DNA from 2 places in the Citrobacter freundii complex sp. 2025EL-00176 genome. Region 1 is predicted to be linked to the other one. Evidence: predicted binding sites of a transcription regulator. Region 1 holds the regulator's gene; the other holds the start of a gene.

The links. Region 1 encodes Fur, which represses iron uptake genes when iron is present. Its sites were predicted from a motif close to ATAATAATGAGAACNACTATCAA; they were not measured.
Region 2: a site for Fur is predicted at 10,194-10,216, ahead of fes (enterochelin esterase). Genes of this name have one in related genera too.

What each region holds. Positions count from the first base shown of each region.
Region 1 covers NZ_JBRYHT010000001.1:8,450-20,664, forward strand. The annotation lists gene nagE (PTS N-acetyl glucosamine transporter subunit IIABC) at 1-509, shown strand, start outside; gene glnS (glutamine--tRNA ligase) at 697-2,364, shown strand; gene chiP (chitoporin ChiP) at 2,800-4,206, shown strand; gene chiQ (ChiQ/YbfN family lipoprotein) at 4,256-4,588, shown strand; gene tcuC (MFS transporter) at 4,640-5,935, opposite strand; gene tcuB (tricarballylate utilization 4Fe-4S protein TcuB) at 5,989-7,128, opposite strand; gene tcuA (FAD-dependent tricarballylate dehydrogenase TcuA) at 7,115-8,518, opposite strand; gene tcuR (tricarballylate utilization LysR family transcriptional regulator TcuR) at 8,616-9,542, opposite strand; gene fur (ferric iron uptake transcriptional regulator) at 9,671-10,117, opposite strand; gene ACVXHP_RS00105 (ryhB-regulated fur leader peptide) at 10,110-10,196, opposite strand; gene fldA (flavodoxin FldA) at 10,407-10,937, opposite strand; gene ybfE (LexA regulated protein) at 11,093-11,380, opposite strand; gene ybfF (esterase) at 11,509-12,215, opposite strand, start outside.
Region 2 covers NZ_JBRYHT010000010.1:102,961-115,175, forward strand. The annotation lists gene ACVXHP_RS18110 (mechanosensitive ion channel family protein) at 1-1,222, opposite strand, end outside; gene nfsB (oxygen-insensitive NAD(P)H nitroreductase) at 1,287-1,940, opposite strand; gene ACVXHP_RS18120 (MmcQ/YjbR family DNA-binding protein) at 2,059-2,427, opposite strand; gene ACVXHP_RS18125 (TetR/AcrR family transcriptional regulator) at 2,427-3,008, opposite strand; gene ACVXHP_RS18130 (MBL fold metallo-hydrolase) at 3,199-4,311, shown strand; gene ACVXHP_RS18135 (RamA family antibiotic efflux transcriptional regulator) at 4,329-4,670, shown strand; gene ACVXHP_RS18140 (DUF1158 domain-containing protein) at 4,692-4,940, opposite strand; gene ACVXHP_RS18145 (YbdK family carboxylate-amine ligase) at 5,007-6,125, opposite strand; gene ACVXHP_RS18150 (GNAT family N-acetyltransferase) at 6,268-6,972, shown strand; gene entD (enterobactin synthase subunit EntD) at 6,993-7,670, opposite strand; gene ACVXHP_RS18160 (TonB-dependent siderophore receptor) at 7,720-10,014, opposite strand; gene fes (enterochelin esterase) at 10,268-11,485, shown strand; gene ACVXHP_RS18170 (MbtH family protein) at 11,516-11,734, shown strand; gene entF (enterobactin non-ribosomal peptide synthetase EntF) at 11,731-12,215, shown strand, end outside.

The DNA.
Region 1 (12,215 bases):
CAGCAGCGGCCCCGGTTGCAAAACCGCAGGCTGTAGCGAACGCAGTCACCGTTGAAGCGCTGGTTTCTCCGATTACCGGTGACGTTGTTGCGCTGGAGCAGGTTCCTGATGAAGCCTTCGCCAGCAAAGCAGTAGGCGACGGCGTGGCAGTGAAACCAACGGATAAAATCGTGGTTGCTCCGGCTGCGGGCACCATCGTGAAAATCTTCAACACTAACCATGCGTTCTGTCTGGAAACCGTTAAAGGCGCGGAAATCGTCGTCCATATGGGTATCGATACCGTAGCGCTGGAAGGTAAAGGCTTTAAGCGCCTGGTTGAAGAAGGTGCGGAAGTGACTGCGGGCCAACCGATTCTGGAAATGGATCTGGATTTCCTGAACGCCAATGCACGTTCCATGATTAGTCCGGTTGTGTGCAGCAACAGCGATGACTTCGGCGCTTTGGTCATTAAAGCCGAAGGTCATGTGGTTGCCGGTCAGACACCACTGTATGAAATTAAAGGTAAATAACTGCTCCTGAGTAAAGTGAGTTAAATGCCTTAAGCGGCGGGGGATATTCCTCCGCCGCTTTTTTTTGCAGCAAATACCCTCATATATCCTGTTGAAACACCTTTTTTGTGCAACTAATAGTTGTCTCCTGACGTCGCTTATAAGATCATGTTCCGTTATACGTTGTTTACGCTTTGAGGAATCCACGATGAGTGAGGCTGAAGCCCGCCCGAGTAACTTTATTCGTCAGATCATCGATGAAGATCTGGCCAGTGGTAAGCACACCACGATCCATACCCGTTTTCCGCCGGAGCCAAATGGCTATCTGCACATTGGCCACGCGAAATCCATTTGTCTGAACTTTGGCATTGCGCAAGATTACCAGGGCCAGTGCAACCTGCGTTTTGATGATACGAACCCGGTTAAAGAAGATATCGAGTACGTTGAGTCGATTAAAAACGACGTTGAATGGTTAGGTTTCCACTGGACTGGCGACATTCGCTACTCGTCGGATTACTTCGATCAGCTTCACGCCTATGCGGTAGAACTTATCAATAAAGGTCTGGCGTACGTTGACGAACTGTCAGCAGACGAAATCCGCGAATACCGCGGTACGCTGACTCAGCCGGGTAAAAACAGCCCATTCCGCGATCGCAGCGTCGAAGAGAACCTTGCGCTGTTCGAAAAAATGCGTACCGGTGGCTTTGAAGAAGGTAAAGCCTGCCTGCGCGCGAAAATCGACATGGCGTCGCCGTTTATCGTGATGCGCGATCCGGTGCTGTACCGTATTAAGTTCGCTGAACACCACCAGACCGGCAACAAGTGGTGCATCTACCCGATGTACGACTTTACCCACTGCATCAGCGATGCGCTGGAAGGCATTACGCATTCACTGTGTACGCTGGAGTTCCAGGATAACCGCCGTCTGTACGACTGGGTGCTGGACAACATCACCATCCCGGTTCACCCGCGTCAGTACGAATTCTCGCGCCTGAATCTGGAATATACCGTGATGTCCAAGCGCAAGCTGAACCTGCTGGTTACCGACAAGCACGTTGAAGGCTGGGACGATCCGCGTATGCCAACGATTTCTGGTCTGCGTCGTCGCGGTTATACCGCTGCCGCTATCCGTGAATTCTGCAAACGCATTGGTGTAACCAAGCAGGACAACACCATTGAGATCGCCTCGCTGGAATCCTGCATTCGTGAAGATCTGAATGAAAACGCGCCGCGCGCGATGGCGGTTATCGATCCGGTGAAACTGGTTATCGAAAACTACCCGCAGGGCGAGAGCGAAATGGTGACCATGCCTAATCATCCGAATAAACCGGAAATGGGCAGCCGTGAAGTGCCGTTTAGCGGTGAAATCTGGATCGATCGCGCTGACTTCCGCGAAGAAGCGAACAAGCAGTACAAGCGTCTGGTGATGGGTAAAGAAGTACGTCTGCGTAATGCTTACGTGATCAAGGCCGAGCGTGTAGAGAAAGATGCAGAAGGGAATATTACCACCATTTTCTGCACCTACGATGCCGACACTCTGAGCAAAGATCCGGCCGATGGTCGTAAAGTAAAAGGTGTTATTCACTGGGTCAGCGCGGCTCATGCGCTGCCGATTGAAATCCGCCTGTACGATCGTCTGTTTAGCGTACCAAACCCAGGTGCGGCAGAAGACTTCCTGTCCGTAATTAACCCAGAATCACTGGTGATTAAACACGGCTATGGCGAGCCATCGCTGCAGGCCGCGGTTGCAGGCAAAGCGTTCCAGTTTGAACGTGAAGGCTACTTCTGCCTCGACAGCCACTACGCGACTGCTGATAAGCTGGTGTTTAACCGCACCGTTGGTCTGCGCGATACGTGGGCTAAAGCGGGCGAATAAGCCGCAACGCATCCTGTCTAAACGCCGCTACATGCGGCGTTTTTTTTACGCCAAAAAACGTGTGCCAGGCTCCGTTTGCGGAGCGAATTAATTACATGTCTGTAATAATGAATTGGCTGAATGTTTTTACCTTTAAATAACTTACCTCAATATGGAATGGGCTGAAACCGATTTCATCCTTATGGAAAACAAGCGGTTTTTTCATTTTTTCAACGCTTTTTTATCTCCCGATGAAAATGTAACAGAAAGCAATGAAATATGTGCGGTTGCTCATACTATTACATACTCGTTACAGAAAGAGATTGATAATTCGCGTCGCGAAAAATAGTCTATTCATTGTAGTCACTGAGGTTTTCTTGGCGCTACTTTTTTAATTTTTGTTTTTTCGCTGACCGCTTTTATCGGCAGCATTTTTAAGTCAAAGAGGATTAACATATGCGTACGTTTAGTGGCAAACGTAGTACGCTGGCGCTGGCTATCGCCGGTATCACAGCAATGTCGGGTTTCGTTGTCGCTCCCCAGGCTCACGCCGAAGGTTTCATTGATGATTCCACTTTAACCGGCGGCATCTATTACTGGCAGCGTGAGCGTGACCGTAAAGATGTCACCGATCATGACAAATACAAAACCAACCTTTCTCACTCCACATGGAACGCCAACCTCGACTTCCAGTCCGGTTATGCGGCCGATATGTTTGGTATTGATATCGCAGCATTTACCGCGATTGAAATGAACGAAAGTAGCGAAAGCGGCCATCCAAACGAAATCGCATTCTCTTCAAAAAATAAAGGCTATGACGAAGATTACTCCGGCGATAAGAGCGGAATTAGCCTTTATAAAGCAGCAGCTAAATTTAAATACGGCCCAACCTGGGCGCGCGCCGGTTACATTCAACCAACCGGACAGACGCTATTGGCTCCGCACTGGAGCTTTATGCCAGGTACCTATCAGGGTGCCGAAGCCGGTGCCAACTTCGACTATGGTGATGCTGGCGCACTGAGCTTCTCCTATATGTGGGCCAACGAATATAAAGCGCCATGGCACACCGAAGTCGATAAATTCTATCAGGCCGATAAAAAGACCAGCGTAGATTACCTGCACTCAATTGGCGCGAAATATGACTTCAAAAATAACCTGTTGCTGGAAGCGGCATTTGGTCAGTCTGAAGGCTACGTCGATCAGTACTTCGCGAAAGCCAGCTACAAATTCGATTTAGGCGGGAACCCGTTTACCACCAGCTATCAGTTCTATGGCGCGCGAGACAAAGTTGATGATCGCACCGTGAACGATATTTATGACGGCACGGCCTGGCTGCAGGCGTTGACCTTCGGCTACAAAGTGGCGGAAGTGGTTGACCTGCGCCTGGAAGGGACCTGGGTTAAAGCGGACGGTCAACAGGGTTACTTCCTGCAGCGTATGACCCCGACCTACGCCTCATCCAACGGTCGCCTGGATATCTGGTGGGACAACCGTTCTGACTTCAACGCCAACGGCGAAAAGGCTGTCTTCTTCGGTGCAATGTATGACCTGAAGAACTGGAACCTGCCGGGTTGGGCAGTCGGTGCGTCCTACGTTTACGCCTGGGATGCCAAGCCATCTACCTGGCAGCTCAACCCGGATGCGTACTACGACAAAAACCGGACTATCGAAGAGTCTTCTTACAGCCTGGATGCGGTCTATACCCTGCAGGATGGTCGTGCGAAGGGCACTATGTTCAAACTGCACTTCACCCAATACGACAACCATTCAGACATTCCGAGCTGGGGCGGTGGTTACGGCAACATCTTCCAGGATGAACGCGACGTGAAGTTCATCGTTATTGCTCCGTTCACCATCTTCTAATGCCAACAGCGGCAGGCCTGGTGCCTGCCGCCTCGTTGAGGAAAGTGCTATGAAAAAACTGATACTCATCGCCGTTATGGCATCTGGGCTGGTGGCTTGTGCGCAATCCCCGTCACCTAAAGAAGACAGTCGCCTGAAAGAAGCTTACAGCGCGTGTATTAACACCGCGCAAGGATCGCCGGAGAAAATTGAAGCCTGCCAAAGCGTGCTGAATGTGTTGAAGAAAGAAAAGCAGCACCAGCAGTTTGCTAATGAAGAAAGCGTACGCGTACTGGATTATCAGCAGTGCATCCAGGCCACGCGCACGGGTAACGATCAGTCCGTTAATGCTGACTGCGATAAGGTCTGGCAGGAAATTCGTAGCAAGAACGCTGCGCAGTAATTCGAGAAAAGAAAATGACAACGGGCGGAGAATATTCCGCCCGTTTGCCTTTCAGAGCTTATGTTCCACTGGTTGATAGCCCCGGCTCAGTCGGACAAACAGCATTGCCGTGGCGGCGAGTCCGCACAGTGCTGCGCACATCAGCCACCATCCCGGAGAGCTTTTATCCCCGGTTAGCTGGACCAGCGCCGTGGATATGACTGGCGTCAGACCGCCAAAAATTGCCGTGGCAAGACTGAATGCCAGTGAAAAACCTACCGTACGGACATAGACAGGCATCACCTCGGTGAGTGCCGCGACCATTGCCCCGTTGTACATGCCAAAAAAGAACGAGAACCAAAGCAGGACCAGCGTCATGCGCATGAAGTCTGGCGCGGCGGTGAGCCAGTGCATTACCGGCCAGGTGGTGATCAGTGCCAGTACGGTAATCCCCATCAATACCGGACGACGACCAATTCGGTCAGAAATCGCCCCGCCAATCGGCAGCCAAATAAAGTTAGAAATACCGACCAGCATGGTGACTATCAGGCTATCGCGCGCGCTCAGGTGGAGTACGGCCCTGCCGTAGGTTGGGGTATAGACGGTAATAAAGTAAAACGTGGTGGTGGTCATCGCTACCAGTAGCGTACCCGCAGCGATCAGACGCCAGTTTTTGATGATCGTGGTGAAAATTTCCCTGGTGTCGGGACGGTGCGTACGTTGTAAAAATGCGTCTGTCTCCTGAAGCGAACGGCGCAGGACGAAGATCAACGGAATAATCATGCAACCAATAAAGAACGGAATGCGCCAGCCCCATTCAGATATCTCATCGTGCCCCAGCGTGGCGTTCAGAGCGTAGCCAATCAGCGCCGCTACCACAATGGCGACCTGTTGGCTGGCGGACTGCCAACTGGTGTAGAAACCTTTATTGCCAGGCGTGGCGATTTCAGAAAGATAAACCGAAACGCCTCCCAGCTCCACGCCCGCAGAGAATCCCTGCAATAACCGACCGACTAATACCAGCACAGGAGCCAGCAGGCCAATACTTTGATAACCGGGAACCAGGGCAATCAGCAGGGTCCCGCAGCCCATGATCGCCAGCGTCACCATCAGTCCTTTGCGGCGACCAATTCTGTCGATGTAAGCACCCAGCACGATTGCGCCAACGGGCCGCATTAAAAAACCCGAACCGAAAACCGCAAAGGTCAACATGAGCCCGGCAAATTCACTCTCCGCGGGGAAGAACGTCTTTGCGATATAGGTGGCGTAAAACCCGAACAGAAAAAAGTCGAACTGTTCGAGAAAATTACCGCTGGTTACCCGCAGTATTGCGCCGAAAGTTCCGGCGCGCGATGGTTGTTGTGTCATTGGGTTTGCTCCACTGTCTTATCATAATATTTATAGAGGTAAGAGTTTGCGGGTTAGTCGCCTGCGACCCCCGCCTGTTTGCCGCGCCGTTTCTCAATCGCCCACTTGAGTAAGGCTGCGCAGCGGTAAAATCCGTGGGCAAATTTTCCGTAAGGAATGGTCAGAAAAAGCGCCATGACCACGCCGAGATGAATGGCCAGTAAAATAGCCATCCATGAGGTGTCTCTTCCCACCAGCAGCGCCAGACCAGTCAGACTGGTCAGCAGCAGCAGCAAAATAAAACCGCGATCCATCGGTTTTTGCCGGGCGTCGCCATGCAGCGGTGAACGCTTAAGATTCAGCCATAGCAAGCCCGCCGGGCCGACAACCAGACCAATGCCGCCCAACGTGCCCAGCATCACCGGCACGCTGAAGAACGGGTAGGGCGCTTCTATACCTGCAAAGTAGTGATAGCCCGTTGCCACCACGGTGGCGGCAAAGCAGAGCATAAAACCGTAGAAGGTAAAGTGGTGGAAACGGCGGCGCATCAGGGTGAAAGCATCATCCGCTTCGTTACAACCTTTGCCGTGGCCACCATCGAGATATTTCAGCGTCAGCGCATCGTGTGAGGCTTCAGCAATCTCGGCGGAACGCGGCATACCCGGAGAGATCTCGCGCCAGAAGCGGATCACGCCGGCCATCAGCAAACCGATCGCCAGAATAAACACTGAACCAAACATCCATGCCAGCAGGTTATGCGGGAAAATTTGATAGAAATCCCCGGCCAGCGGAGGATGGAATAGTGAGCCTTTCAAACCTATAGCGAGGAGTAAAAACAGGATCAGACCGAAAACCAGCGCCAGCGTCACGGTGACGCCTGCGCGACGATAAAGCGCGCCAAAGGCGGCGGGTTGCGCGTAATGCTGATAGGTTTCGAGCCGGACTTCCGCCATCGCCTTCGGTACGTTGATGGCAAATTCATGAGGCGGGGCATACTGACATGCGTGCAGGCAAGCGCCGCAGTTATGGCACAAGTTTGCCAGGTAATTGATATCCGCTTTACCGAATTCCAGACGCTGCGTCATGGCCGGGAATACGGCGCAAAAACCTTCACAATAGCGACAGGCATTGCACACTTGCATCACACGTTCAACTTCAGCTTCCGGTTCGGTGATAATTTGCGCTTCGATGATCAGTTTCTCAAGCTGCTTCATGACGTGTCTCCTTACGTGCGGCCAGCGCGGCTTCTTTTCCGGCAATGCGACCAAAGGTCGTGCCGATCGACATCCCCACGCCTGCGGTGTAGCCCTTACCCAGCACGTTGCCCGCCATCATCTCTCCGGCGACAAACAGATTACGGCTTGGAAGCCCGGCAAAATGCACCGCGGCGTGTTCGTTCACTTTTAACCCAAGATAAGTGAAGGTGATCCCTGGCCGCAGGGCATAGCCGTAGTATGGAGGCTGGTCCAGCGGTCGCGCCCAGTGCGTTTTCGCGGGTAGCAAACCTTTGGTGGCGCAGTTATCCAGAACGGTGTGGTCGAACTGACCAGGCTGGCAGGCGTTGTTGTATTCCGTCACGGTGTGGGTAAAACGTTCGGCGTCCAGTCCTAACTGAAGGGCCAGCTCTGCCAACGTATTGGCCTGCGCGCCGGGAAAGACCGGAGGCATGAAGTGGCCGATAGCTTTACCATCGATGATGGAGTAGCCAATCTGCCCTGGCTGTTGCGCGACCAGACGCCCCCAGATGGCGTAGCGTTTCGGCCAGAAATCTTCGCCTTCATCATAAAAGCGCGCTGCGTCACGGTTTACCACTATGCCGAGCGAGACGCAGTCCACGCGGGTGCAAATTCCGCCATCATATAATGGTGCTCTGGCATCAATGGCCACGCAGTGTGACTGGGAGGGATCGCCGATAATGTCTGCTCCGGCATCCATCATAAATTTGAGCAGTACGCCCTGGTTAAAGCGCGTGCCGCGAATCAGGAAGTTATCCGCAGGCCACTCGCCGCGCTCGTTCTCTCCCCACGCTTCTCGCAGCCATTCGCGGTTTGACTCAAACCCGCCCGCGGCAAGCACGCAGGACTTAGCGGTGATGCGCTCTTCGCCTGCCAGCGCCGCCACGAACTCGCCATTACGCAGTTCAAGCGCCTGAACGGGAGTGTTATAGCGAATTTGAACGCCCAGCTTTTCTGCGCTGCGATAATAGGCATTCACCAGGGCCTTTCCACCGCCCATAAAAAAGGCGTTGGTTCGTGCCACGTGCAAAGCGCCAGAGAGCGGAGGCTGAAAGTTAACGCCGTGCTGGCGCATCCAGTCGCGGCATTGTGAAGAGGTACGGATCACCAGACGCGCCAGCGCTTCGTTGGTATTTCCTTCCGTGACGCGCCACAGATCTTGCCAGAATTCTTCTTCAGGATAGCTTTCCACCAGCACATCCTGCGGTGCGTCATGCATACAACGTAAATTACGTGTGTGTTGGGAGTTTCCCCCGCGCCATTCGCGGGGCGCCGCTTCGAGCAGGAGTACCGAAGCTCCTTGCTCCCGGGCGGTCAAGGCTGCACATAAGGCGGCATTGCCACCGCCAATCACCAGAACATCAACCATCGTATACTCCATTACCATTTAACTAATTGTTAAATTTGTAATTGAAATGTATACGCACAGGCTGTGTGGGCGCTATGACGTGACGCTAAACAGTGCTTTAGTTATTGTAAAGTGTAGCGCCAGGCCAGCTTCCGGCTTCCACCAACTGATGCATAACTTTCGTCAGCACCACACGGGCGGCGAGGCCTGCCGGGGTAAGTTCATCGTCAGAGAGGCTGACCAGAAAGTTAGGGCGGCTAAGTATCGGATTATGGACGCCGATCACTCTTAGGGTTTCTTTATCGAGATGCGAGATTGCCGCGCCAGGCTGAAGAGTGGCGCCAATGCCACTGCGCACGGCGCGCATCAGTAACGCCAGACCATCAATTTCGGTAGCGATCTCAATGTTCAGTGTGTGTTCCTGGCTGATGGCATCCAGCCTGCCGCGCAGACCGTGGCCCGGGCTTGGCATGATCAATGGAATATTTGCCAGTTGGGCAGGAGCAATATTGTCATCGACAATATCAGCCAGTAGGGCATGGGTCCCAATCAAAAACAGTCGCTCTTCAAGAATCGGTCTGGCGCTCCAGCGCAGGATCTTTTCTTTTTGAAACACGACAGCCAGATCAATCTGGCGGGTATTAATCATTCGTTCCAGGTTGCCAGAGAGACTTTCCACGACATGCAGGCGAACATCAGCATAGCTTTCCCGCATGGCGTGAATAAAAGGCATGCCGAGAACGGAAGCGGTACTGGGGGCCATACCGACGCTGACGTGTCCGGAAAGTCGGGCCTCGCGGGCGGCGAGGATTGCATCGTCTGCATGCCGGAGCGCCAGCTGCGCCTGGGAGTAAAAAGCCAGTCCGGCGCTGGTGGGCGTCACACCGCGCGAGGTGCGTTGTAGCAGGCGAATAGCAAGTTCATTTTCCAGACGCGTCATTTGCTGACTGAGCGCCGAAACGCCGATATTGAGATCGAGCGCCGCGCTACCCATGCTGCCGGTTTCTACAATACGCACAAAATAGCGTAGCTGGCGAAGTTCCATTTCAACTCTCCGGAAGGGCAATTGATTTTTACATTAAAGCAACATTGATGCAGAAGGAAGAGGGGGCTGGTCAAATTCAGCGCATAAAAAAAGCCAACCGGAAGGTTGGCTTTTCAGAAAGCGTCACATTATTTGCCGTCGTGCGCATGCTCATCTTCGCGGCAATCGCCTTCGGCGCAGTGGCCGTAAAGATAGAGGCTATGGTTGGTTAAGCGAATACCATGTTTAGCCGCAATCTCACGCTGACGCGCTTCAATGGATTCATCGCTGAACTCGACCACTTTGCCGCAGTCGAGGCAAATGAGGTGATCGTGGTGATGCTGTTGAGTTAGTTCGAAGACGGATTTACCACCTTCAAAATTATGGCGGGTCACGATACCGGCATCATCAAACTGGTTCAGCACACGATACACGGTCGCCAGACCAATTTCTTCACCCATATCGATCAGGCGTTTGTATAAGTCTTCCGCACTGACGTGATGGTTATCCGGTTCCTGAAGAACTTCCAGAATTTTTAAACGAGGAAGCGTTACTTTCAGGCCAGCCTTCTTTAATGCGGTATTATTGTCAGTCATGCGGAATCTGTCCTGTAGCTAAACGATTCACTTCATTAACAGAAGTGACAGAAATTGCACTTGAGAAATTGCATATCATTATAGAACTGCCATGGTTAAATGAAAACTGCAAGTCTCTGGCATATATTGTTAATCAAAACGTGGTATCGCCGACAAACACACTGCGCAACACCCGATTGGCATCCAGCCATTGTACAGGGTCACACGGAAAAGTTACAAATTTGTAGCAATTATTTTGATTGGTTTTATCTATTGATGCGGCGTAGATGACGATCTACGCCGCGCGAAATCAGGCATTGATGATTTCGTCGAGGTGCAGTTCTTCAGAGATCTGCTTAACCCATTTTTCTACGCGTTCTGCGGTCAACTCCGGCTGGCGATCTTCATCGATAGCCAGACCGACAAAGTGGTCGTCGTCAGCCAGTCCTTTGGACGCTTCAAAGTGATAACCCGCCGTTGGCCAGTGACCGACGATGGTGGCGCCGCGTGGCTCAATGATGTCGCGAATGGTGCCTAACGCATCGCAGAAATATTCTGCGTAATCTTCCTGGTCGCCGCAGCCGAACAATGCAACCAGTTTGCCGTTAAAATCAATGTCTTCGAGGGTAGGGAAGAAATCGTCCCAGTCACACTGCGCTTCACCGTAGTACCAGGTTGGAATCCCGAGCAGCAGAATGTCATACCCTTCCAGGTCTTCTTTGCTGCTTTTTGCAATGTCATGAACATCGGCAACGTCTTTACCAAGCTGTTTTTGAATCATTTTTGCGATGTTTTCGGTATTACCGGTGTCGCTGCCGAAAAAGATGCCAGTGATTGCCATGAGTAAAATAACCTCTTGAAACTTATTGAAATGGTGGTGGCGCATTGCCCACGGATAAGGGCAATCATAGCAGAACAGTCAGGCATGCGGAAACAGCAAACACGCGGGACTGCACTCTGTGCTACACGATTTATGATTTAGAGCAGAAATTCAGACTATGCCTGACCGCGCAATGTGGTGAGTTGGGTCATCAGCATCTCTTCGATGAGTTCACTGCGACTCATGTTGCGCGCCTCGGCCAGCTCGTTTAACGCGTCAACGGCATCAGCGTTCAGTTTCAGTTCGACACGCTTAAGCCCGCGAACTTTGTCACGTTTAAGCTGATTACGTTTATTTATACGTAACTGTTCATCACGCGAGAGCGGATTAGTTTTGGGTCGTCCCGGGCGACGCTCCTGCGCGAACAGATCTAATGTCGTACGGTCCGTTTGTTCTTTGGCCATGATCTTGGTGACTTCGGGGAAACAATCAGCCAGGCGTCTGCCCGGATGGATAGCGCGCCATAATACATCAGCAGGGGAGGCACGCCAACGCCCACGCGCGTAATCGCGCACGGACGCTGAGTTTTTAATCAGTTAGCCTGCTCGTGCAGATAACGACGGATGGCCCGCAGCACTGCTTCAGGTTTTTCCGCATGTACCCAGTGCCCCGCGCCTGCAATAACGTGCGCCCGAGCCTGCGGGAATTGTGCCAGCAACTGCTCGCGATACGCTTCGGTGACATAAGGGGAGTTACCGCCTGGGATAAACAATGCCGGGTGCTCCCACGCCGGGACGGTTTCCCAACCAACGATATGGGGATATTGATCCCACAATACGGGAACGTTAAAGCGCCACTCGCCGTCAACAAAGGATTTCAGCAGAAACTGGATGACACCTTCCTCTTGCAGATGCTGGCGCATGACGCTTGCCGCCTGCTGGCGCGAGGACGCTTGTGCATCGGTTACGGCATTGATTGCCGCAAAAATTTCATCGTGACGGCGCACATGATAGTCAACCGGCGCAATATCAATAGCCACCAGCCGCTCGATACGATCGGGGGCCAACGCGGTTAACGCCATGACGGCTTTTCCCCCCATCGAGTGACCAATAAAGATCGCTTTATCGATCTGTTGATCGTCCAGCGTATCCACCAGGTCTTGCGCCATGGCCGCATAATTCATCTCAGGCGATCGGGGCGAGAGGCCATGATTTCGCATATCAACCTGGATGATATCGTGATCGACCACCAGATCGCGTGCCAGGATCCCCAGGTTATCCAGACTGCCAAACAGACCGT
Region 2 (12,215 bases), on a different contig from region 1:
ATGCGCGAATATCATTTCCGGTAGGCGACTGATGAATGCGTAAGCCAAACTCTTCGATCACGGCAAATATATGGTCGAAGATATCAGCCTGAATACTTTCATATTCCAGCCAGACTACCGTATTGGTAAACGCATAAATCTCGATCGGCAAACCGTGATCGTCCGGCGCAAGCTGGCGTACCATTAACGTCATATCTTTGCGAATCCGCGGATGGTGACGTAAATATTCGTTCAGATAGGCACGGAAAGTGCCTATATTGGTCATCCGGCGGTGATTCAATACGGATTCAGGCGCATCCAATAGCTGATTCCACTCGTCAATTTCCTGATGACGCGTGGTTAAATACGGCTTTAACAGGTGTGCTTTATGCAGTCGCTGGCGTTCATCTTCGTCAAGAAAATGAATGCTGGTGGCATCAATGCTGATGCTGCGTTTAATGCGTCGACCACCGGAAGCTGACATCCCACTCCAGTTTTTAAAAGAGTCCGATACCAGTGACCAGGTGGGGATAGTGGTGATGGTGTTATCCCAGTTGCGCACTTTTACGGTGGTTAAACCAATATCGATAACCGCGCCGTCTGCGCCGTATTTCGGCATTTCCAGCCAGTCGCCCAGTTTGAGCATATCGTTCGCTGAAAGCTGGATCCCGGCCACCAGACCGAGGATAGGATCTTTAAATACCAGCATTAAGACGGCGGCCATGGCGCCCAGACCGCTTATTAGTATTGCCGGAGACTGACCAATCAGCAGGGAAATCATCAAAATCCCAACGATAATTGCGCCAATCAGTTTGATTCCCTGGAATATACCTTTCAACGGTAGCTGAGATGCAGCAGGGAGTTTTTGCGACAGATTGAGAATAACGTCCAGCAGGGAGAACAGGGACAGCAGGGCGTATATCATGATCCACAGCTGTGCACAGGTCACTAATATCTCTGCGGCTTCGCTGCCTTTTTGTAACCACAACGCGGCCTGAATATTGACAATGATACCCTGCAGGGTGAATGCCAGCCGGTGAAATAACTTGTTCTGCGTGATGATTTGTAGCCACAGACGGGAGCTGGCGTTCGCGCGCTTTTCAAATGCGCGTAATACCACCCAGTGCAAAATAACGTGAACAATAATGGCGGTGATAAAAATAATGCCAAAAATCATCACCAGCGAGGTGGTGTGATTTATTTCAATGCCGAGTTCTTCTACCTGAGATATCAATTCCTGCATAATGTCTCCTTAATAAACAGCGGCCTATGATGACCGCTGTTGGGAGCTTATGCAAATGCGAGGGCTAGACTTCCGTCAGCGTCGTTTCCAACGGCAGACGAGATTTCGGCAGCGCGGCGTTGAAATCTTCCACGCTGTGATGACCTACCGGGACCACGACCACGCTGGTGAAACCTTTTTCTTTCAGGCCAAACTCTGCGTCGAGAACGGCGGCATCAAAGCCTTCGATTGGCACCGCGTCCAGGCCCATCGCCGCAACACCCAGCAGGAAGTTACCGACGTTCAGGTACACCTGTTTCGCCATCCAGTGGTTGTCATCGTTGAGATCTTTGCGGTGCAGGTCGGCAAAGAAAGTACGGCCTTTGTGGTTAGCGGCTTTGGCTTCCGGGGTAGCGAAACGCCCATCGCGCTCTTCTTGATCGACAACACGCTCCAGCCACGCATCGTCCATCGCCGTTTTGGCGCAGAACACCACAACGTGGGAGGCATCCAGCATTTTACGCTCGTTGAATACAAAGCCACCGGCTGCGGATTTCGCCACGCGCGCTTTACCTTCGTCAGTGCTGGCAACGATAAAGTGCCACGGCTGAGAGTTGGTGCTGGACGGACTAAACTGCAGCAGCGTTTTTAATTTTTCGGCCTGCTCAGTGGTCAATTTTTTATTCGGATCGAATGCCTTAGTGGAGTAACGTTTTAAGGCGACAGAAACAATATCCATAACTACTCCTGGTGATTTTCCTACCCTGCGGGTGCGTTTTGTTCCAGCAGGGTACAGGGTTAGCAGAAAAAAGATAAGACAGGAAAATGCAAAAACACTTATCGACGCTAACGATAAATCAGCCAGGCCGCAGGCGTTTCTGATCCCGCTTAGGCAGACCATCCACCACCCGGTGCCATGAATCGCTCACCAGGTCCGTCAGTAATGACTCGGTAATGTCATCGCCTGGATAGACTGAGATCCAGTGCTTTTTATTCATGTGATAACCGGGTTTAATGCTGGGGTAGATCTGCTGATTTAACAGTGATTTTTGCGGATCGGATTTCAGGTTAATCAGCTGGCGTCCGTGATGTTCAAACACCAGCATGAAAATCTTGCCGCCGACCTTGAACACGTCGTATTCCGGGCCAAAAGGCCAGCAGTGCTCGGTAAAAGGCAGATCAAGCGCAAGGCGCTTCGCGCAGGCATGCAGTGTTTTTCCGTCCATTATTTTTCCTCGCGAGTCAGGGCGCGCCACATGGCTTCAAACCCCAGCGAAATGTATTCAGTTGCGCGGGCAGGATTGCGGGCAGCGAATTCCATGGTTGTTTCTGCAAGCGTTAAAAAAAGCCCGTCGCCGAAGGCGCGATACTCGTCTGACATAAATTCAGGTCGCACGGAGCGATGACAAAGATCGCGCAGTTCCGGGAACATATCGTCAGCCTGTTGCTCGGTTTCTTTACTGATTTTTTCGCTGACGGCCAACTGGCGAATGGTACGATGCCCGCAGGTATGATTCAGACCCCAGCTAATGTAGCTGTTCCAGATGTAGTGAGTCATGGTTTTGGCATCGGTCACTGAGCGATCCAGATTTGCCATCATCGACTGGCAGAGATCGTGTTTTAAAAAGAGGTAAAGCTCGTTGATCAAATCATCTTTGGTCGCGAAATAGCGAAACAACGTTCCCTCCGCAACCCCTGCATTGCGCGCTATTACTGCGGTTGAGGCCGCAATACCTGATTGTGCAAATGCTGTGGTTGCAGCTTCCAGTAATGCCAGTTTTTTGTCTTCACTCTTCGGACGAGCCACTACACTTTACCCTTAAGTCTGTAAAAAACATGATTGAATCACGGCCTTTGCAGCACCGCAACGGCGAATGTCAAAGATTGAAAATCATCTTGACGGCGAACTTTCGATTTCTATAATGAGTGCTTACTCACTCATAATCAAGAGTCAGTCGCGCAAACCAGCGGAAAGGGGGCGCGTTTAAGGTCAGGATATGAAGCGTCTCACAGTTTGTGTGGTTGTTATTATGCTTATTGCCGCAGCTGCAGGTTTACCGTTTGTACTCAATGCCGGATTTGGCCAGGCGCCGCAGGGGGCACAACTGAGTCAGGTTGAACAGTCGCCACACTATCGTGATGGACAGTTTCATAACCAGCTGCCGACACCGGGCTATACCGGCAACAAAGGTATGCTGGCGGCCTGGTGGGAGTTTTTGGTCGCTAAGCGTGAAAATGCGCGGCCAGCGCAGCCGTTACCGTTGGTGGCGAGCGATCTCGCCGGATTACCGCCGCAGCAGGATACTCTGGTCTGGCTGGGTCACTCCTCATGGTATTTGCAACTGGCGGGTCAACGTATCCTGATTGATCCGGTGTTTAGCAACTATGCTGCGCCGTTTTCATTTCTGAATAAAGCTTTTACCGGGGATTATCCGTGGACCGCGCAGACGATGCCGGAGATCGATCTGCTCATCATCTCGCACGATCACTATGACCATCTGGATCTCGCCACCATCAAGGCGTTAATGCCGAAGATTAAGCGGGTGATTACGCCGCTGGGAGTGGGGTCGCATCTACGTTATTGGGGAATGCGCAGCGAGATAATCGACGAACGTGACTGGAATCAGTCCGTCAGAGTGACGGATTCACTGATTGTTCACGTTCTGCCAGCCCGCCATTTTTCGGGACGAGGCATTAAGCGTAATCAGACGCTGTGGGCCAGCTTCATGTTTGAAACGCCGGAGCAGAATGTTTATTACAGCGGCGATTCCGGCTATGGCCCGCATTTTAAAGCCATTGGTGAGCAGTTTGGCTCGGTTGATTTGGCGATTATGGAGAACGGTCAGTATGACCAGGACTGGAAGTTTATTCACATGATGCCGGAAGAGACGGCTCAGGCTGCGGCGGATCTGCATGCGAAAGCCGTTTTGCCCGGGCACGCCGGTCGTTTTGTTCTGGCGAAACATACCTGGGATGATCCGTACAAACGACTGGCGCTTGCCAGCCGCCAACAAGATTACCGACTGCTGACGCCGATGCTGGGTGAACCGGTAATACTGTCCGAACCGGACCAAACGTTTACGGCCTGGTGGCAGCAGGCAAATCAATGAACACAGGGGAGAGCATGATGACGATTTCTGCTCAGGTAATTGATACGATTGTTGAATGGATTGATGATAATTTGAATCAACCATTGCGCATTGATGATATTGCACGCCATGCGGGTTATTCTAAATGGCACCTACAGCGTCTTTTTATGCAGTACAAAGGCGAGAGCCTGGGGCGTTACATCCGCGAGCGTAAACTGCTGCTGGCGGCGCGCGATCTGCGCGATACCGATCAGAAAGTGTACGACATCTGTTTGAAGTACGGATTTGATTCGCAGCAGACCTTTACGCGTATTTTCACCCGTACGTTTAGTCAACCGCCAGGCGCTTATCGCAAAGAAAATCATAGCCGAACGCATTAACGGCACCGGGTTCTCGCGGGCTTAATCCGCCAGTGAGAACCAGCGCCGCCAAATGTAGCGCAGCACAAAATACTCAATCATCCCCAGTAGTAAAAACCACAGGCAAAACAGCAAAGTGTAAAACTGGTTGAGATCCATCAGATGAAAGGTGGCGACCAGTTTTTGCGCCAGCACCAGGCCAAGTGAAGGGGCTGGCAAGAGCAGGCAGGACAGAAAAGCCAGCAGCAGGATCCCAGCGGCGGTCATCAACGATTCAAGCGGGTGTTTCATGGTATTGTTAAACTTGAGTTAAAATACCATTGTCCGGGATCTCTGCGGGCAACGCAAACCCCACGCTTAAAGCCCTGCCCAAATCTCACAGTGTTTTTTCACCAGACCACTCAACGATCCGCCTTCCGCCACGAAATCACGCATATTCTGTGCTTCATCATGACCATGTTTAACCTGTCGGCGTAAGGCTTCAATCGCGCTGGTCGCACCCACTTTATCCGCAGAGGCGGCGACATTCTCCAGCAGCCGTAGCGTGTCATCCGACAGGCGATGCCCATCGCCCGTATTCACGTCGGTGACAATCCCCGCCATACCAAAGCGACAGGCCTGAAAACGGTTGAATTTATACAGTAAATAATCACGCTCCTGGTGTTTGAAAGGACGTTTGGTGAGTATCCAGTGAGCAGTGGACTGAATCAGTCCCGCCATATTGACCGCGTGTTTAAGGGTCAGCGGAGTGTCCATTACCCGAACCTCAACCGTACCGAAGTGCGGGCTGGGGCGGATATCCCAGTGCAAATCTTTAATGCTATCAATCATGCTGGTGTAAGCCAGTCGACGAAATAGTCCCGTAAATTCCTGCCAGTTATTCACCCATGGCATCGGACCGTTATCGGGAAATCCGGAGAATATATTCAGGCGCGCGCAGGCAAATTGCGTGTCGGATGTCTGCATATAAGGCGAGGCGGCAGAAAGCGCAATAAAATGAGGAACGAATCGCGACAGCCCGTGCAGGAGGTAAATAGCATCATCACCGTTGGCGCAGCCAACATGGACGTGCTGACCGAAAACGGTCGCCTGCTGAATAAGATAACCAAAATTTTCCAGGTTGCGTCGATAGCGTTCGTCATCGCAGACTTCCTGACGTTGCCATTTTTGAAAGGGGTGTGTACCACCGCCGCAGATGGCGAGGTGATGCTCTGCCGCAACCCGCATGATTATCTGCTGCATGGCTGATAATTCAGCATCAGCCTGGTCGATATTGCGACAAACCCCGGTTGCCATCTCCAGCATACTTTCGGTGATATCGTGCTTCACTTCCCCGGCGGTAAGCTGCGGCTTAATGGCGTCAATCAGCCGGGAAGAATCCTGGCTGAGGTCGTAGCCAGGCGGATTAACCACCTGCATTTCCAGTTCAATGCCTAACGTAAAAGGGTCGGAAACATGAAAATCGGGTAGTGACATAGGGTTCTCTTCCGCGTTGATTTTTAATCAGTATAGAAGGGCGGCTGATTTTCTGTTCGGCGTAAGAAATCATCGCATGACGCTTTGAAGGCGAAATAGCAGGTGCTATAACTATTTTTTGCTTCGCAACAGGGGTTGAGTCGTGCCGGAAATAAATCTTTATGGACAGACAGTCGGCGATGTTGTGCCAGACTGGAAAGGTGCCTCCGTGCTGCCACGGGAAGAGCTTGTCGGGCAGTATTGCCGTTTGGTTCCTCTGGATGCCGACAGCCATGCCGCCGACCTGTTTGATGCCTATGCGCAGGCACCCGACGATCGCGACTGGACCTGGCTTGCAAGCTCTCGCCCAACGAGCGTTGAAGCCACCGCTTGCTGGATTGCGGCAAAATCCACCGACGCCTCCCTGGTTCCCTATGCGGTAATTGAACAGCGTTCCGGGCGTGCCGTTGGGCTGGTGTGTTTTATGGCGATCGAGCGGGAGCATGGTTCGGTTGAAATTGGTCATGTGACCTGGTCGCCGCGCATGAAAAATACGGTACTCGGCACCGAAAGCGTCTGGCTGCTGCTGCGTCAGGCGTTTGCGTTAGGGTACCGTCGTGTGGAGTGGAAATGCGATTCGTTAAACACCGCGTCCCGACGGGCGGCGGAGCGCCTTGGGTTTATCTTCGAAGGGCGTTTTCGCCAGAAGATTGTGCGTAAGGGCCGCAACCGCGACAGCGACTGGTTATCAATGATTGATAGCGAATGGCCGCAGCGCGATGCTGCATTGCAGCGTTGGCTGGCTGCCGACAACTTTGATGAACATGGGCGGCAACGCCGATCGCTGGCGGCGTACCAGCAGGCATAGCTCGTTTCTCCGTTGACGACTCAGACAGAAAAGGAGCGCGAGCATGGTGTACTGTTCGTGCAAAAGGTAATGACGTTTTCATCGCGCTGAAACCAGCGAACGTTAACTTCCTGCCCGGCGAGGCTTTGCGCAAATAAGGGCAGGATTTGCAAGGTTATCTGGGTTGGGGTGAGGGCGGTAACTTTAGCGCTGGCGAACCCCGGTAACGCCGTAGTGTGTTGCGAAAACATTTTATACAGACTCTCTTTTGCGCTGAATGCCAGGGTTAAGGCGAGCGGAAAGGGCACGCTGGCGTGAAGCATAATCTGTCGTTCGGGGTTATCGATAATGCCATCAGCCAGCTCAATGGCGGTTGGTAGTGTAAAAATAGTTTCGATGTCCACTCCAACGGGATGCGTCGACACCACCGCCAGCGCAGTTGATGCGCTATGGCTGATGCTGCCAAACAGATTTTGCGGCCACAACGGTTGGCGTTGCCCGCCGATGCCGGGTACGGTTTTGAGGCCAAATTCACGCAGAGCGTGTACGGCGGCGATCCGCCCAGCTAAGTGTTCAGCTTTACGCTTGCGCCCGCTGGACAGGAGCTGAGCGTGGTGGGGGAGCCAGAGCAGGTCCTGCTCATGAAAGCTGGGGGGATCAAACTCGACAATATGCAGCGTGTGGTCTGCGAAAGTGAGCGGTGTGTGCGTGGTGCGCATGCTAGCGATGATTTCCCTCTCCCCGCAGCGAGGAGAGGGATAAACGTTATCAGAAGTGCGTGTTCACGCTCATGAACCACGTCCGGCCCGGTTCGTTATAGGTGTATGCGCCTGCGCCCGCCATATAGTCGCCAGTTTTGATATCACTGGTGGTTTGGGCATTACCTTCACGCCACAGACGTTTGTCGAAGACGTTATCCACGCCGCCGGTCAGGCTGACGTTTTTCGTTACATCCCAGGTCGCGCTCAGACCAACGATGCTGTACGGGCTAACTTCCTGGGCTGAACTGCCGGTAACCGGTTTACCCTGGTAATCGTATTTCTTCGGCTGCTGTTTACCGTACCAGGTAAAGGTTGATTGCAGCGACAAATCTTCGCGTGCCTGCCAGCTCAGAGTCGAGTTCAGCGTGTACTCAGGAATAATCGACAGGCGTTCGCCAGTCTCTTTATTCTTACTTTGCAGCATGTAAGTGATGTTGTTGGTCCAGGTAACGGTTTCGCTAACCGGCACGTTCAACGTACCTTCCAGACCCTCAACCACCGCTTTAGGAATGTTTTCCCATTGGTAGATATCGGTGTAGGTTGTTGTTTCTTTGCCTGTAGTTGGGTTTTTTTGGGTAATTGACGTTCTGCTTAGCGGTACGGTTCCCGCTTCGATCTTGTTACGGTAATCGTTGCGGAACCAGGTTATGCCTGCAAGCCAGCCGTCACGTTTGAACTCCAGACCAATCTCTTTGTTGATGCTGGTTTCGGCCTTCAGATCGTCGTTACCCATCATATAGCAGCCAATACCGGTGGCAGAACCGGTGGCATAGCAACCCTGGCCTTTGCTGTACAGAATATAATTCGAGTTTGTCTGGTACAGGCTAGGTGCTTTATAGGCGCGCGCGATGCCCATTTTCAGCGTAAAGTCGTCGCCTAGACCCTGAGACAGGTTCAGCGACGGGCTCCAGTTATCGCCCACAATACTGTGGTGATCGAAACGCAGACCTGGCGTTAGCATGGTGCTGTCGGTCAGTTCCATGTTGTTTTCAGCAAACAGAGAGAAAATTTCAGCTTGTGAATACGGGCTACGATCTGTACTGCTGGCACCAGGTATGTTCCCCCCCATAAAAGTCTGGGTATTGGAACTCATGTCTTTCATACGCTGCTGGTTCCACTCGGTACCCAGCGTCAGGTTCTGATTAACCAAAAGGTCGAATGGAATGCTAATTTCACTGTGTAGGGTGACATCCGCCAGGTCAGTGTCGGTAAAATGATTACTGTTAAATAACCCTTCAAGACCTCCTGCCAGACCTTCACCTAAACGAGAGTTGCGGGTGTGTTCGTACTGCGCCCAGTTGCTGGTGGTAATGCCGCTGTCCCAACCGCCGTTCCACGTCAGCGCATAGTTCTGACGGTACATACGGTTGGTTTCTTTACCGTAGTATTTTTTTACCAACCCGTTGGTTTTGTTATCGTTGTTGGTGTTCTGAGTGTCGCCAGCATACAGATTGCCCTGGCGGCTGTAGCCTGCTTCAAACTCCAGCGATTGCATCGGCGCAAAATCCCAACGCAGCTGGCCGTTGATATCTTTGTTTTTTACCCCTTCACGACCCGCTGGCATCGTATCGGCGTATGACCCTGTACGAGCCGACTGATGACCCTGGTTGATATCCCAGGCATCGGCCTGCGTTTTATCCAGATTACCGTACAAACGGAAGCTGAAATCCCCGCCCATTGGGCCGTTCAGGCTAAAGTTGGTACGTTTGGTCGAGCCTTCGTCTTTGTGTTCCGGGGCATTGAAATAGGTATCCCAGGAACCGTGCCATTCATTGCTGCCTTTTTTGGTGATGATATTCACCACGCCGCCCGCAGCACCGTTGCCGTAACGCGCTGCGGCAGGACCACGCAGCACTTCAATACGCTCGATCATCTCCGGTGGCACCCAGGCGGTATCGCCGCGGGTATCACGCTCGCCGCGCCAGCCCTGACGCACGGAGTTACGGCTGGTCACCGGCTTACCGTCGATCAAAATCAGGGTGTTTTCTGGACCCATACCACGAATATCAATCTGACGGTTGTTACCACGCTGACCGCTGGTTGAGTTGCCGGTCAGGTTCACGCCAGGCATGGTACGGATGATTTCCGCCACATCGCGGGCGGGAGGATTTTTACGGATTTCATCCGCGGTGATGGTTGAAACACCCGGCGCCTGCAGGTTTTGCTGCGCGGCGGTAACGACGATGGTGTCTTCATGAGAGACAGCGGCGTTATCAGTTTGATCTTCTGCCATTGCTGGCAGTGCTACCCCGTAAATCCCTAAATTGACCAATAAGGCCAGTGAATGAATCTTGTTGTTCATTGTATGTCCTGCTGTTCTTTTAGCCACGAGAACCCATGTGCCGTGGTGCGGCATTTGGTCTGATGTCGCCCGCATCCGCGTAAACCCTCCGTTCCAGAAAAAGTACGCAGCGCCAGGTCGGTTTATAAGTGGTGAAAAACTGTGCACGCTTCCCACAGCGCGACAATACGCTATTGCAAATGCAAATAGTTATCAATAATATTATCAATATATTTCAAGATAGATCATAAAAATTCACGATAAACATGGGGTTATGGCGGTGACGACGTTAAAGACGGGAAGCGAAGCGTGGTGGCAGTCGAAAAAAGGCCCGGAGTGGGAGCGTGAAGAGAACGGAAATTATCGGGTAACCTTCTGGTGGCGAGACCCGCAGGGAACGGAAAAAGAGTCAGCCATTCGTCGTGTGTGGGTCTATATCACCGGCGTCACCGACCATCATCAAAATGTCCACCCTCAGTCGATGCAACGTATTAACGGTACAAATGTTTGGTGCTGGAGTGTTTCCCTCAGCGCCCACTGGCGCGGTAGCTACTGTTTCATTCCCACTGCTCGGGACGATATTTTTGCCACGCTGGCGGTGGACGAAGCACCTGACCGAACCATGTTGCGTGATGGCTGGCGACAATTGTTACCGCAGGCGATTGCCGATCCTCTCAATCCGCAGAGCTGGCGGGGAGGTCGTGGCCATGCGGTGTCAGCGCTGGAAATGCCAGACGCTCCCGTACAGCCCGGATGGGATCAGCCTGAAGCTCCCGCTTGCCCCGCAGTTTGCCTGCAATGGCACAGCACCAGGCTTGGGAATACGCGTCGCGTATGGGTATTTACCACCGGCGACGCCCGACCAGAAGCGCGTCCGCTGGCTATCCTGCTGGATGGTCAGTTTTGGGCACAAAGTATGCCGGTCTGGCCTGCACTGGCTGCGCTCACGCATCGTGGAGATCTCCCACCCGCCGTATATCTCCTGATTGACGCTATCGACACATCTCATCGTAGCCGCGAACTGCCGTGTAACGCCGATTTTTGGTTAGCGGTACAGCAGGAGCTATTGCCGCTGGTGAAGAAGACTACTGCGTACAGTGACGATCCGCAGCGTACGGTGGTCGCCGGACAAAGTTTTGGCGGGTTGTCTGCGCTGTATGCCGGGCTGAACTGGCCCGCGCGCTTCGGCTGTGTGCTGAGCCAGTCCGGTTCTTACTGGTGGCCGCATCGCGGTGGTCATCAGGATGGGGTGATTGTTGAGCAACTGAAGAGCGGCCAGGTTAGCGTTCAGGGACTGCGTATTGTTCTGGAGGCCGGGATCCGCGAGCCGATTATTTTTCGTGCCAATCAGGCGTTATATGCTCAGTTACCCTCTGCACCACAATCTATTTTCTGGCGTCAGGTTGATGGCGGACACGATGCGCTTTGCTGGCGCGGTGGCCTGATGCAAGGGCTAATGACGCTCTGGCAGCCGCTTACCACCACGATTTAACCGGACGATGTTCCACGACAGGAGTTGAGTATGGAATTCAGTAACCCCTTCGATAATCCGCAGGGCCAGTTTTACATTCTGCAAAACCCACAGCGTCAGTTTAGCCTCTGGCCGCAGCAGTGCTCACTTCCTGCTGGCTGGCAAGTCGCGTGCGAACCGCAATCGCAGGAAGCCTGCCAGCAATGGCTGGATGCAAACTGGACCACGCTGACGCCAGCAAACTACGTTGATGTGCAGGAGGCTCCATGACTCAGCGTTTACCGTTAGTCGCGGCTCAGCCGGGGATCTGGATGGCGGAAAAACTCTCCACCTTGCCCTCGGCGTGGAGCGTTGCGCACTATGTAGAATTAACCGGTGAACTGAACGCGCCGTTGCTGGCAAAGGCAATCGTTGCCGGTCTGGAGCAGGCTGATACTCTACGGATGCGGTTTAGCGAAGATAACGGCGAGGTCTGGCAATGGGTTGATCCTACGCTCACCTTCGTGGAACCCGAAATTATCGACCTGCGCGAAAAATCCAGCCCATATGAAGCAGCACGCGCATTGATGCAGGCTGATCTGCAACAGGGCTTACGTGCTGATGGCGGCAAGCCGCTGGTTTTCCATCAGCTCATTCAGGTGGGAGATAAACGTTGGTACTGGTATCAGCGTTACCATCATTTGCTGGTTGATGGCTTCAGTTTCCCGGCTATTACCCGCCAGATAGCCGCAATTTACCGCGCCTGGCAGAG